2 regions of the Clostridium swellfunianum genome follow, and region 2 is predicted to be linked to the other one. Evidence: a T-box and tRNA genes for the amino acid it is inferred to sense, from the RefSeq annotation. Region 2 holds a T-box; the other holds one or more tRNA genes.

Region 1 (6,694 bases), 220 kb from region 2:
AGTATCTACAAAAGTCAATGTTGTTATAGCAGAACAAAAGTAGGATTCGTTTCTCCTTAATTGAAGCATACGCAGCATTAGTGAGGGGGATAATTTAGTGAAATCACAGTTTAAAATTGACTATGGATTTGATGAAAGCAAACTTAAAAACATACCACTTGAGTCCCAAGTGGATGTTTTATTTGAGCTCATAAGAAATGTACTTGATGAAGGTGCAGTTAAATCTAGAATTATAAAATACAAGCTTCAAAAATATATCCATAGTGGTGATATATATAAGAGAATTTACGCTTTAAACAGAATAGTAAGCGATGGTAAGGGTATAGATACCATTCCAAGCGAAGGAAATATAAGTGAAGTACTTCAAGATACAAATAAGTGGATCTCAGAAGCAATTGCTAAAAAATATGTTCAAAATGAAATAGAAAAAGAAGTTGAACAGGCTTTAATTGAAAGACAAGATAAGTATGTTGATGAAATTAGATTAGGCATACTTAAAAAACAAAAAGGACCTGAAAATGCAAAAACTCTTAAAAAGTATGCCCAGCTTGAAGTGCTTGATTCTAAAAAGCTTACAAAGAGCATTCAGGCATTATTAAGACCTGAATCTTTTGATGAAATTATAGGACAAGAAAGGGCTATAAAGTCTCTTATATCAAAAATGGCTTCACCATATCCACAGCATATCATTTTATACGGACCTCCAGGAGTTGGTAAGACTACAGCGGCAAGGCTAGCTCTTGAAGAAGCAAAGAAACTTAAGCATACTCCTTTCAAAGGGGAAGCAAAGTTTGTCGAGGTAGATGGAACTACAGTAAGATGGGATCCAAGAGAAATAACAAACCCTCTTTTAGGTTCAGTTCATGACCCTATTTATCAGGGAAGTAAAAGAGATTTAGCTGAGATAGGTGTTCCAGAACCAAAGCCAGGTCTTGTTACAGAGGCTCATGGAGGGGTTTTATTTATAGATGAGATTGGAGAGCTTGATGAAATACTTCAAAATAAGCTTTTAAAGGTTTTAGAAGACAAGAGAGTTGAGTTTTCTTCTTCTTATTATGATCCAGAGGATGAAAATACTCCTAAATATATAAAGTATCTGTTTGATAATGGAGCGCCAGCAGATTTTGTGCTCATTGGAGCAACTACAAGAGAACCGAGAGACATAAATCCAGCACTTCGTTCAAGATGTACTGAGGTTTACTTTGAGCCATTAACAGCTAAGGATATTGAAAAGATAGTTGAAAATGCAGCAGCAAAGCTTAGCATTGAGCTTGAAGCAGGAGTTGCTGAACTTATAAGCAGATATACTATAGAAGGTAGAAAAGCAGTTAACCTTCTTGCAGATGTTTATGGATATGTGCTTTATAATGACAAAGGTGAAACAGATGAAGTTAAAATAAAAATCAGTGATGTTCATGAAATAATTTCTATAAGCAGATTAACTCCTTATGAAGAGGTCAAGACTGAAAATGATAAGGAAATTGGTCATGTTTATGGTTTAGGGGTTAGCGGTTATGTTGGCTCCACAATAGAGATAGAGGCAGCAGTTTTTGAGGCTAAGGATAAAGGTTCAGGACAAATGCGCTTTAATGATACTGCAGGAAGTATGGCAAAGGACTCTGTGTTCAATGCAGCCTCAGTTATAAGAAAACTTACTGATAAAGATATAAAGGACTATGATATTCACGTTAATGCTATAGGTGGTGGAAATATAGATGGACCATCAGCTGGAGCTGCTATAACTGTATGTATTATTAGCGCACTGCTCGATAAACCTATAAGACAGGATATAGCTATAACTGGAGAAATATCCTTAAGAGGAAAAGTTAAACCTGTAGGTGGAATTTTTGAAAAGGTATATGGTGCAAGAAGAAAGGGAATTAAGCTTGTTATTGTACCAAAGGATAACTTAAAGGAAGTTCCGACAGGACTTACAGATATAGAAGTTAAAGCAGTTGATACAATAGAGGAATTAATGGACTTAGTATTTTAATATGAGTAAATTTACAAGGAGGCGATTCAATGGATACACCTCTTAGAAGTTTACCTCACAACATTGAAGCAGAGCAGTGGGTTTTAGGTGCCATGCTTAAAGAAAGAACTTCCATAGCGCAAGCTGTGGAAGTTTTAAAAAGTGAGGATTTTTATAGAGACGCACATAAAATTTTATTTAGCAGTATGGTTGAACTCTACCAAAAGGATACTCCTGTAGATATGGTTACGCTAGCTGAAGCTATGACAGCATCTAAAAAGCTAGAATCTGTTGGCGGTTTAAGTTACATAAGTGAAGTTTATGGAACTGCTATATCTACGGCAAATGTTAAATCATACATAAGAATAGTATCTGAAAAGGCGATGCTAAGAAAGCTTATAAGGGCTTCAACGGAAATAATCGAGGCTAGCTACGATAAACAGGATGATGTTGAAGCTGTAATTGAATCTGCAGAGCAAAAGATATTTAATTTAGCGGACAAGAAAAACACCTCTGACTTTGAGCCTATGAGCACAGTGCTTGAAAGAGGATTTTTAGAAATAGAGAGACTTTTTAATAATAAAGGAGAGCTTACTGGAGTTTCTTCTGGTTTTAATGATTTAGATGCAAAGACCTCAGGTTTTCAAAAGGGTGATATGGTACTTATAGCAGCAAGACCTTCCATGGGTAAGACCACCTTTGTTTTAAACCTTGCACAGCATGCGGCTTTAAGAACAGGAAAAAGCATCGCTATATTTTCGCTGGAAATGTCCAAGGAGCAGCTTGCCTATAAGCTCCTTTGTGCAGAGGCTAATGTTGATATGCTTAAGCTTAGAACAGGTAACCTTGATGACAGAGACTGGGAGAATATTGCTAGAGCAGCAGGACCATTAGCAGCGGCAAAAATTTATATAGATGATACTGCCGGTGTTTCTGTAATGGAGATGCGCTCTAAGTGTAGAAGGCTTAAACTTGAACATGGTATAGATATGGTAATCATTGACTACTTGCAGCTTATGTCAGGAAGCAATCCTGAGAACAGACAGCAGGAAGTTTCTGAAATATCAAGATCTATAAAGGCACTAGCTAAGGAAATGAGCTGCCCTGTTATTGCACTTTCTCAGCTTTCTCGTGCTCCTGAACAAAGAGCAGACCATAGGCCAATGCTTTCTGACCTTAGAGAATCTGGTTCTATAGAGCAGGATGCCGACGTTGTTATGTTTCTTTATAGAGATGAGTACTATAATAAGGAAACAGAAGAAAAGAATATGGCTGAGTGTATCATAGCTAAGCAAAGAAATGGTCCAACAGGAACAGTAAAGCTTGCATGGCTAGGTCAGTATTCTAAATTTGGTAATCTTGATACAGTTCATACAGAATATTAGGATGGTGCAGCAGTAATGCTGCACCATTTTGTATATAAAGTGTAAAACTTAGCTAGAATATGGAATTATTTATCATATTATGTTATAATTATGCGAAGTATAGTTTAGTTTGGTAAATTGGGGGATATACATGGAGGTTTATGTGGCTCGTCAGCCAATTTTAGATATAAATAGAAAAGTAGTTTACTACGAGCTCCTGTTTAGGTCAAATCAGGATAATTATTACGTAGCTTTAGACGGAGATAAGGCCACCTTAGAGGTTATAACAAATAGTTTTACTTTAATAGGAATGGGAAGTTTAACTAATGGAAAAAAAGCATTTATAAATTTTACAGAAAGTCTTCTTTTGCAAGAAACAGCATTGTTGCTGCCGAAAGATAAAGTTGTGATTGAAATACTGGAAACGGTTACTCCTTCTGATGAAATTGTAGAGTGCTGTCGTAAGCTTAAAGCCTTAGGCTATGCTTTGGCTCTTGATGACTTTGTATTTAAGCCAGGCTATGAGGCTTTAATAGATATTGTTGATTTCATAAAGATTGATTTCGTAGCAACAAAGGGCATAGAAAGAAAAGCAATTATTGATAGATTTAAAAATAAAAATATAAAGTTTTTGGCTGAGAAGGTCGAAACTATTGAAGACTTTAATGAAGCTGTAGGTTTAGGTTATACTTATTTTCAAGGTTATTTTTTTAGTAATCCAACTATATTGAGTGCTAAAGAAATCCCAAGCAACAGCTTATATAATTTTGATTTAATAAAATTGATGAAGGAAGATAATTACGATATTATAAATATCGCAAACGCAATAAAGAAAGATGTGTCTCTTTCTTATAAACTATTAAAATATATCAATTCTGCTTCAATAGGTCTTAAGACTGAAATCCACTCAATAAGGCAAGCTCTTGTATTGATGGGAAAAAAAGAATTTATGAAGTGGGCATCATTAGTAACTATTAGAAGCTTTAATGACAAAAACAGTGAAGCAATAATGGATATTTCAATTTTAAGAGCATTGATTGGAGAGGCTATTGCTAGTAAGGTTAGCATGGCTAGTCGAGCCTCAGAGGTTTTTATAATGGAGATGTTTTCTAATATTGACGTTCTCTTAAATCAACCTATGGAAAAAATTCTTCAGGATCTGCCAATAGCTGAGGATATAAAGGCGGCCCTTCTTGGGGAAGAAAATATATTTAGATCTATAAGTGAATTAATTCTTTGTTACGAAAAGGCTGACTGGAAGAACTTTAGTAGTTTTTCAAAAAGATTGGGACTTAGAGAAGAAGAGATTCCACCTATTTATGCTAATGCAGTAATAGATGCTGCTAACATTATAGGAAACTAAATAATTGAAATAAAAATACAATTTATGGTATAATAAATATATAAGGTGCTTCTGTAGCTCAGTTGGTAGAGCAACTGATTCGTAATCAGTAGGTCAGGGGTTCAAGTCCCCTCAGGAGCTCCATGTAATAAGCGCACAAAAACCTCGATAGTTACTATCGAGGTTTTTATATTTATTACCTGTTATACACAGATTCAGCAATATTCATAGCGTGGTCAGCAACTCTTTCAAGATTGCTTATCATATCAAGGAAGACTGTTCCGCTGTAAGCGGTACAGGAGCCTGAATTAAGCCTTTTGATATGAGTTGATCTAAGATCCTTTTCCAAGCTATCGATTCTTTCTTCTATATCTAGAACAGTTTTTGCTTTAGTTGCATCGTTATTCTCAAAGCTTTCAATACTTGTATTTAATGCAGTTAAGGTATAGCTATATATATGCTCAAGCTCAGACATAGCTTGGTCTGAGAATGGAAGCCTTCTAGTAATTTTTTCCTGAGAAAGTTCAGCTAAGTTTTCTGCATGATCACCTATTCTCTCAATATCATTTACAACATGATACATAGAAGTGATTAATTCTGAATCCTCGGCGGAAATCTGCTTATTTGCAAGCTTAGCTAAGAAAGAAACAATATCAGCTTCAAGTGTGTTAATAAGCTGTTCATTCTCAAGCACTTTTTTAATTAAAGCTTCATCGTCGGTTTTAAAAGCTTGCATAGATAGTTCCAAGTTTTGCTTTGCTTCATGAGCCATTCGTATTATTTCCTTTACAGCTTGCCTTACTGCGATAGCTGGAGTTTCTAAAAGCCTCTCATCTATATATTTTGTTTCAACCAATTCATATTTATCATCACCCGGTATAAGTTTATTAACAAATTTAATTAAATAAGGTATAAACCATACTAGTATAAAAGTATTAACTATATTAAATAATGTATGAGCATTAGCAATCTGTCTCTTAACATCTGCTCCAGGGCTTATAAAATTAACAGCGCTGGTAAATGGGTTTAGAGCAAGAGTAAATATAACTGTACCTATAACATTAAAAGTTAAATGAAATAATGCTGCTTTTCTGGCTGCTTTTGAGGTTCCTATACTTGAAAGCATAGCCGTAATACAAGTACCAATATTTGTACCAAATAAAATCGGTATTGCAGTTCCAAGAGGTATAGCACCACTACCTGCCATTGCTATAAGAATACCTGTAGTAGCAGATGAACTTTGCACTACTGCTGTTGCTAACATACCTACTATTATTCCGAGTATTGGGCTCTGCCCTAAAGTTACTATCATATTTTCAAAGGCAGGAGTAGATGCTACTGGCTTTAAAACTGTCTCCATAAACTGAAGTCCCATGAAGAGTATACCAAAGCCAAGAACAATGTGACCAATCTCTCTGCTTTTTTTAGCTTTCGAAAATAATACAATGCCTGTTCCTATACCAACAAATATAGGAGCTATAGCTGTTAATTTAAAAGCAACTAATTGAGCAGTTACTGTTGTACCAATATTGGCTCCCATTATAACTCCAGCAGCTTGATATAAGTTCATTAAACCTGCATTAACAAATCCTACTACCATTACTGTAGTAGCACTGCTGCTTTGGATTATAGAAGTAACTACTGTTCCAACTAAAATACCTTTAACAGGGTTTGAAGTGATTTTTTCTAGAAAACCCTTTAATTTGTCGCCTGCTGCATTCTCAAGGCCATCTCCCATAAGCTTCATTCCGTAAAGAAATAGTCCTAGGCCTCCTAGCAGACCAATTATAATTCCTGAGATATCCATTGTTTCTCCTCCATATCATTTGTTCTTAAAAAATCTCACAATGAATATAATACTATATTTACTATCACTTTGTTAAGAGAAAGCTGAGATATATTATAGTAGAATTGAATAAATAATAATAAAGTGTTAGATTGACATAAATAAATCGTTTTCAAAAATACCAAGGAGTTTCTACCTTGGTATTTTTCTTTTTTTGTTCTAAAGCTTTA
Region 2 (6,694 bases):
TATTGACAGTGTACATATTTTCCTTATAGTGATACCAATGTCCTGAAGTTTCCCACAGCTGTTTATTTAGTATGATTGGAGTTTCTATTTCAACATAGCCAGCTTTTCTATGAAGCTCTCTCCAGTAATCTATAAGAATATTTTTCAGAACCATTCCCTTAGGTAGGAAAAATGGGAAACCCGGTCCTTCCTCCATAAGTGCAAATAACTTAAGCTCTTTTCCAAGCTTTCTGTGATCTCTTTTTTTAGCTTCTTCAAGCATATTTAAATATTCGTCAAGCTCACTCTTCTTAGCAAAGGCTGTTCCGTATATTCTTTGAAGCATTTTATTTTTTTCGCTGCCTCTCCAATAGGCACCTGCAACTGATAAAAGCTTTATAGCTTTAACCTTGCCAGTTGAAAGCACATGTGGGCCGGCACATAAATCTATAAACTCTCCTTGTCTAAAAAAGCTTAATTCTTCGTCCTCTGGCAAATCATTAATAAGCTCTATTTTATATTTTTCACTACTTTCTTCCATAAGCTTTAAGGCTTCTTCTCTTGAAAGTACGGAGCGTTCAAGCTTCAAGTCCTCTTTAACAATTTTCATCATTTCTTCTTCAATCTTCTCAAGCATCTCAGAAGTAAATGGTTCATCTATATCAAAATCGTAATAGAAACCAGTATCTATTGCAGGTCCTATAGTTAATTGTGCTTCTGGGTATAATCTCTTTACAGCCTGAGCAAGTATATGAGCAGCAGTATGTCTTAACGCTCTTCTTCCATCTTCCTCGTTTGCAGCACTTACAACACTTCCATCTTTTAATATAACCTTTAACATTTTAAACCCTCCTGTATTCCTTTATAGTACGTGTCAATTATTAATTGTCACGCCTCCTGTATTCCTTTATAGTACGTAATAATTATTAATTATTACGCCTCCTGTATTCTTTAATAATACATAACAACTACAAATTGTTAACTTTTTTTATTGTTAACTTTTTATATTTTTATAAATTTATCTTTTTGTAAAATTTGAAAAATAAAAAAACTCGTCTCATGCCTAAACATGGGACGAGTTAACTCGCGGTTCCACCCAAATTACAGGTATAGCAAATAAAGCATTGCCCAAATTTAAAATGCAATCTAAAATAAAAAAACTCCTCCCTAAGCAAGGGACGAGATTATCGCGATTCCACCCAAATTACAGCAAATAAATTACTATCACTGTCACTCAAAACCAATAACGCTGGCAAACGGATAAGCTTATATCCTTATGGGACTTCAGCCTTCAACTCAGAGGTGGTTTTCAATAACACTTATTTTAAGAAGCCTTTCAGCCGGTGGGCTCCTCTCTCTGTTAAACAGTTGTTTATCTACTCTTCCTCTTCACAGTCTTTATTTATTGATATTATATTCCCCTAAAACAATATTGTCAATACTATATTAAAAATTTTCTTAAAATTAGAATTTTGTCATTTCTTATCAATAAATATTTGTACTCCAATTACCTCTTTAAATATTCTACTAACACATGTTTTATGCTAGAATAATATGTAAACACAAATTAAGTAACTTGTTGTTATACAGGAGATGAAGGAATATGCAGCAACCTGATTTCATGAAATTTTCAGATCAACAAAATATATTTTTTAAGGCTATATTTGATAATGCTGCAATAGGAATCGGTATATCAGACTTAAACGGGATACCCATAGACTGTAATAAAGCCTTGCTTGATATGTTAGGTTATACACAAGAAGAAATAATACATCATAGCTTTGCAGAATTTACGCATCCAGAAGATATTGATGAAGATTTAGCATTAATTAAGGATCTTATAGATAATAAAATAAACTCTTATACACTGGAAAAAAGATATATTACAAAGTTTAATAAAATTATTTGGGCCAAGCTTACTGTATCCTTAATTAGAGATGCCTCTAACAATCCTCAATATGTTGTGGCTATGATAGAAAATATAACTGAAGCTAAAAAAGCTATGGAAGAGCTGGAAAAGTCACGAGAAACCGTGTTGGATATAAACGAAAAGCTAAGAAAGCTTAACGAGAAGCTTGAGCACTTATCTCTATGCGATGGCTTAACTGGCTTAAATAACAGACGTTCCTTTGATGAATATTTAGAAAAAGAGTGGAAAAGAAGCTATAGAGAAGGTAAGCCTATATCTTTAATCCTTATAGATATTGATTATTTTAAAAGATATAACGATACTTATGGACATCAATATGGAGATGCTGCCTTAAAAAAGGTGGCTAGTGAAATAGATAATCTACTAATGCGTCCTGGGGATTTTGCAGCCCGCTATGGTGGCGAGGAGTTTGCTGTGATTCTTCCAAATACTGATGAGTCTGGTGCTGAATATATAGCCGAGATTTTAAGAACTGGAATAAAAAGCCTTAAAATTCCTAACAAATCTTCTAAGGTAGATAATTTTATAACTATAAGTTTAGGGGTTACTACTATGATTCCAAGAAAGCATTCAAACCTTAACGAACTTATAGGCAAGGCTGATAAGGCATTGTATATGGCTAAGCAGCAAGGCAGGGACAGGTATAGTGTATATAATATAAACTGCGTTTATTAAGGAATATTGTTAAATCCCTCGCAGTTTGTTATATTTAACAAATACCTGCAATACATATAACAATAAACTAGAATATAGTATGCAATAGTTTTATAGATAGGAGGATTAAATATGTTATCAAGAAATTTAGATAAAGCGAGAGAGGCCTACAAAAATAAAGATATACAGGCTTCTATAAAAGCCCACCAAATTGATATATCAAAAGCTGAGGAAGCTCACAGCTCTGCTGGGCAATACATAAAAAGTCTTATATACGGTGGTCTAGATGGGATTATTACTACCTTTGCTGTAGTTGCAGGAGTTGCTGGTGCAGCTTTATCTCCTGGAGTTGTACTTATATTAGGTTTTGCAAATCTAATTGCAGACGGGCTTTCTATGGCAATCGGCGACTATCTAAGTACAAAAGCTGAGACAGAGTTTCAACAAGCGGAGAGGGTTAGAGAAGCTTGGGAGGTTGAACACTATCCTGAAGGAGAAAAACATGAACTTATGGAGCTTTATATAAATAAGGGCATGGACAAAGAAGATGCAAAAACAGTGGTAGATATAATAGCAAAAAACAAGACTGCTTGGGTTGATATAATGATGGTAGAAGAGTTAGGAATAATTCAAGAGGACGAATCTCCTCTTAAAAACGCTTTAGTCACCTTCTTTTCCTTTATAACCTTTGGTTTTATTCCAGTAGTTACTTACGTAGTTTCTAGATTTATACCTAATATGCCTATAGATACCTTTACACTTTCCTGTATACTGACTTCGCTGACTTTGTTCGCTTTAGGAGCACTAAAGGTTAAAGTTACAGGCAAAAACTGGTTCAAATCTGGGCTTGAAATGCTTATTGTAGGCGGGCTTGCTGCAGGTGCTGCTTATGGCGTGGGTATACTTCTTGGCGGAATTGCATAAATAAATATATAACAAAATGGACTGGTTCATTAGAATTTATCTTCTATATGCCCAGTCTATTTTCATATATAATAGACTATTCCTTTGTATCTATAAATGGCCTTAGTAAGCTGCTTGCTAATTTAAACAAATCGAACTCAGTGTCATCGCTAAATATCTTACTTGCAAGCTTTGTGTTTAGCATCTTAACCATCATATCTAATTTATCATTATCTAGCTTTTCAAGAGCTCTTCTAATAGTTAAAGAATTTTCGTAGGATATTTTTAAAGGTTCTACTAATTTTTCATAATCTCCTATTCCACATATATCAAGTGCTGCATAAATTCCCGTCAGTATTGCAACAAATTGTCCCAATCCGTACGCCGGCATGATGCAGCCAAAGTTATTACCAACAAAATATGTATTTCCTATCTTAGCCTTATTGCATATGCCCAGCAAATAATGCTCTATTTCAAAGCTGTCAACTATATCTAATTCTTGACCTAAGTCTTCTTGAGCTCTCCTATAGAATTTTTCCCATAGTATCTCTATATTTTTATCCTTTGTTTCATCATAGTAAGGATAACCGATGGATATATTTGCTTCTCGCCCTGAAAGAGGTATTAAATATGAATATCCCATAGGTGAAAAATCATTATTATACCAGGAGGCGATACGACCAGTATTAAAGCTTCCTCTCACAATAGCACCTTTAAGATTTACTTTTAGATCAATCCTAAAGTTATTTAACTTTTCAGCATATGCAGCATCACCTGTTGCAAGGACTACATGAGAATACTCTTTTACTAGTTCTTCATATTTATATTCAGAGTTATAAACAATCTTAGTTTTCACTCGCTTTGCAAGCTGATTATCAAATGAATCCTGATGCCTTCCTCTATAATTTGTATAGCCTAATTCCCCTCTAAGTATTGTTTTTTCATTAGGAGAATAGAGAGTTATCTCTCTTATCCTGTTTATAGGCTCAAGTTCAATACTATACTTTTCTTTTAAAAAATCCAAACTGTTGTTAATCGGTCTATCAGAAATATTGAAAATAGCTTCACCATTAATAAACCTATCTCCAGGCATCCTTCTTTTTTCAACAATAACAGGTTCTATTCCGTTCTGCTCCAAGGTAACTGCGCAGGTCAGTCCAGCTAATCCAGCTCCCATTATAGCAACCTTCATTCTAATTCTTCCCTTCATGTTTTGCTATTTAGTATTATTAGCAAAACATAGTTATACTATGATTAATGTTTATAAAAGACAACCTAATTTTTAAAAGCAAAAATTAAGAGAACAAAATCTATCCTCTTAATTATAATAATTATATTATTTTTTATCGCCTTTAATTGCTATTCTTAAGGTAACAGCTAAGCCGCCCCACAAGAATAATGCACCAAATAGAAAAAATGCTATTGCAGTAGGTGTCATATTAATCCACCTCCCCTACTGTATTTATAGGAGCAATAAAATCTCTTTCTCCTAAGCGTCTCCTACTTAATAGCAGAGAACCTCCTATTCCTATTATGATAACACTCCAACCAAATACTAAAAGTGCAGTTCTTGAATAATCTCCATAAGGCTTTTGTATCTCATTTATTATATTTTGAACAAGCATGAAGGTTAAGATAACAGGAGTAACAAACTTAATCATAACATCCCACCACTTTCCTATAGTGAAATAGGACATGGAGTTTGTATGATTTCTAATCTTTTCTGTACCATAGAACCACCCAATGGCAACAGCTTCAAGAAGACCAACAACAACTATTCCATAGGAATTAACAAAGTTATCAATGATATCTAAGAAGTACAAGCCAGCTCCTGTCGCATAGAGCACGCTTATTAGATAACCTACTATGGCTCCAATAGTCACCATTTTCTTTCTGTTCATTCCTGTTTTATCTATCACTGCAGCTGAGAACGCCTCAACAAGAGAAACTGATGAAGTTAAGCCTGCGAAAACTAAACACGCGAAGAATAGTATTCCAAATACCGTTCCTAAAGAACCCATCAAACCAAACACCTTAGGGAAAGCTACAAAGGCAAGCCCTATACCTTGCGTTGCTACTTGATCTATAGGTATGTTTTGACTGCTTGCCATAAAGCCTAAAATACCAAATACTCCTATAGCAGCTAAGAATTCAAAACCACAATTTGCAAAAGCAGTCATGAAAGCACTGTTGTTTATATCTGTTTTCTCTGGAAGATAGCTTGAATAAGTCATCATAACTCCCATTGCCAAGCTTAAGGAGAAGAAAACTTGACCGTAAGCAGCAATCCAAACCTTTGGTTTCATAACCATAGACCAATCAGGTGTGAAAAGCTTATTTAATCCTAGGCTTGCTCCCGGAAGAGTTACACCTCTAATAACTATAATAATCATAATACCGATAAGTGTTGGTAATAATACCTTGTTTAACTTTTCTATTCCACCTGATACACCTTTAAAGCATATAAACCAATTGACTAACCAAATTACTGTTATCCCAATAAATACCATCCAATTTATTCCACCAATATTAAAAGGTCCATCTGATAGTTTTAAGAAAGTTTTAAAGAAGTATGCATTCGGATCTGCTCCCCAGGCTTGATTAACGCTTTTAAACATATAAATTGTAGCCCAGCTTAGTATTAAAGAATAGTATGTTAAAATTATGAAGGAATTTATGCTAGGCCACCAGCCAAGCCATTCAAACTTTTTGTTTGCTCTAGACATTGCAATAGGTGTTGAGCCTTTAAACTTATGTCCCATTCCATACTCAAGTATCATTAGAGGTATACCAGCTGTTATGATAGCAAAGAAATATGGTATTAGAAATGCTCCCCCACCATTAGAGTATAGAAGATAAGGATATCTCCATATGTTTCCGAGGCCAACTGCCGAGCCTACCGCTGCAAGAATAAATCCCATTTTTGATCCCCACTGGTCTCTTTTTTGTTCCATGACATCACTTCTCCCTTTTAATTAATTTTGTTCTGCCATTTTTTAAAGAAAAGCCCCCTTTAAAATAAATAGCTTGTACTAAATTGTAAGAGATATAAAAATCTCCCGTCTCTAAAACACAATACAATTATATGTTCTAGAGACGAGAGACTTTGTGGTGCTTGCTCCCGATTCCCCATAACCAAAGATTCTGAATAACTCAATTTCTTATCTATCATTATATCAGGCTTCTTATAGGTTTACAATATTTTTTTGCAACTTTCATAACATGAAA

Evidence for each region. The T-box of region 2 lies ahead of thrS (threonine--tRNA ligase). A T-box ahead of a tRNA ligase gene usually reads a tRNA of that ligase, here a tRNA-Thr.
Region 1: it encodes a tRNA-Thr, which carries the amino acid that the T-box ahead of thrS (threonine--tRNA ligase) is inferred to sense. The anticodon was not compared.

The regions. Positions count from the first base shown of each region.
Region 1 covers NZ_JAMOFV010000006.1:2,717,426-2,724,119, reverse strand. Annotated here, with positions in the region: gene rplI (50S ribosomal protein L9) at 1-43, shown strand, start outside; gene lonC (Lon family ATP-dependent protease) at 116-1,993, shown strand; gene NBE98_RS12975 (replicative DNA helicase) at 2,023-3,357, shown strand; gene NBE98_RS12970 (EAL and HDOD domain-containing protein) at 3,488-4,699, shown strand; tRNA gene NBE98_RS12965 (tRNA-Thr) at 4,747-4,822, shown strand; gene NBE98_RS12960 (Na/Pi cotransporter family protein) at 4,875-6,485, opposite strand.
Region 2 covers NZ_JAMOFV010000006.1:2,496,163-2,502,856, forward strand. Annotated here, with positions in the region: gene thrS (threonine--tRNA ligase) at 1-820, opposite strand, end outside; T-box leader at 1,151-1,381, opposite strand; gene NBE98_RS11855 (sensor domain-containing diguanylate cyclase) at 1,583-2,584, shown strand; gene NBE98_RS11860 (VIT1/CCC1 transporter family protein) at 2,696-3,487, shown strand; gene NBE98_RS11865 (NAD(P)/FAD-dependent oxidoreductase) at 3,564-4,658, opposite strand; gene NBE98_RS11870 (MetS family NSS transporter small subunit) at 4,803-4,904, opposite strand; gene NBE98_RS11875 (sodium-dependent transporter) at 4,906-6,420, opposite strand.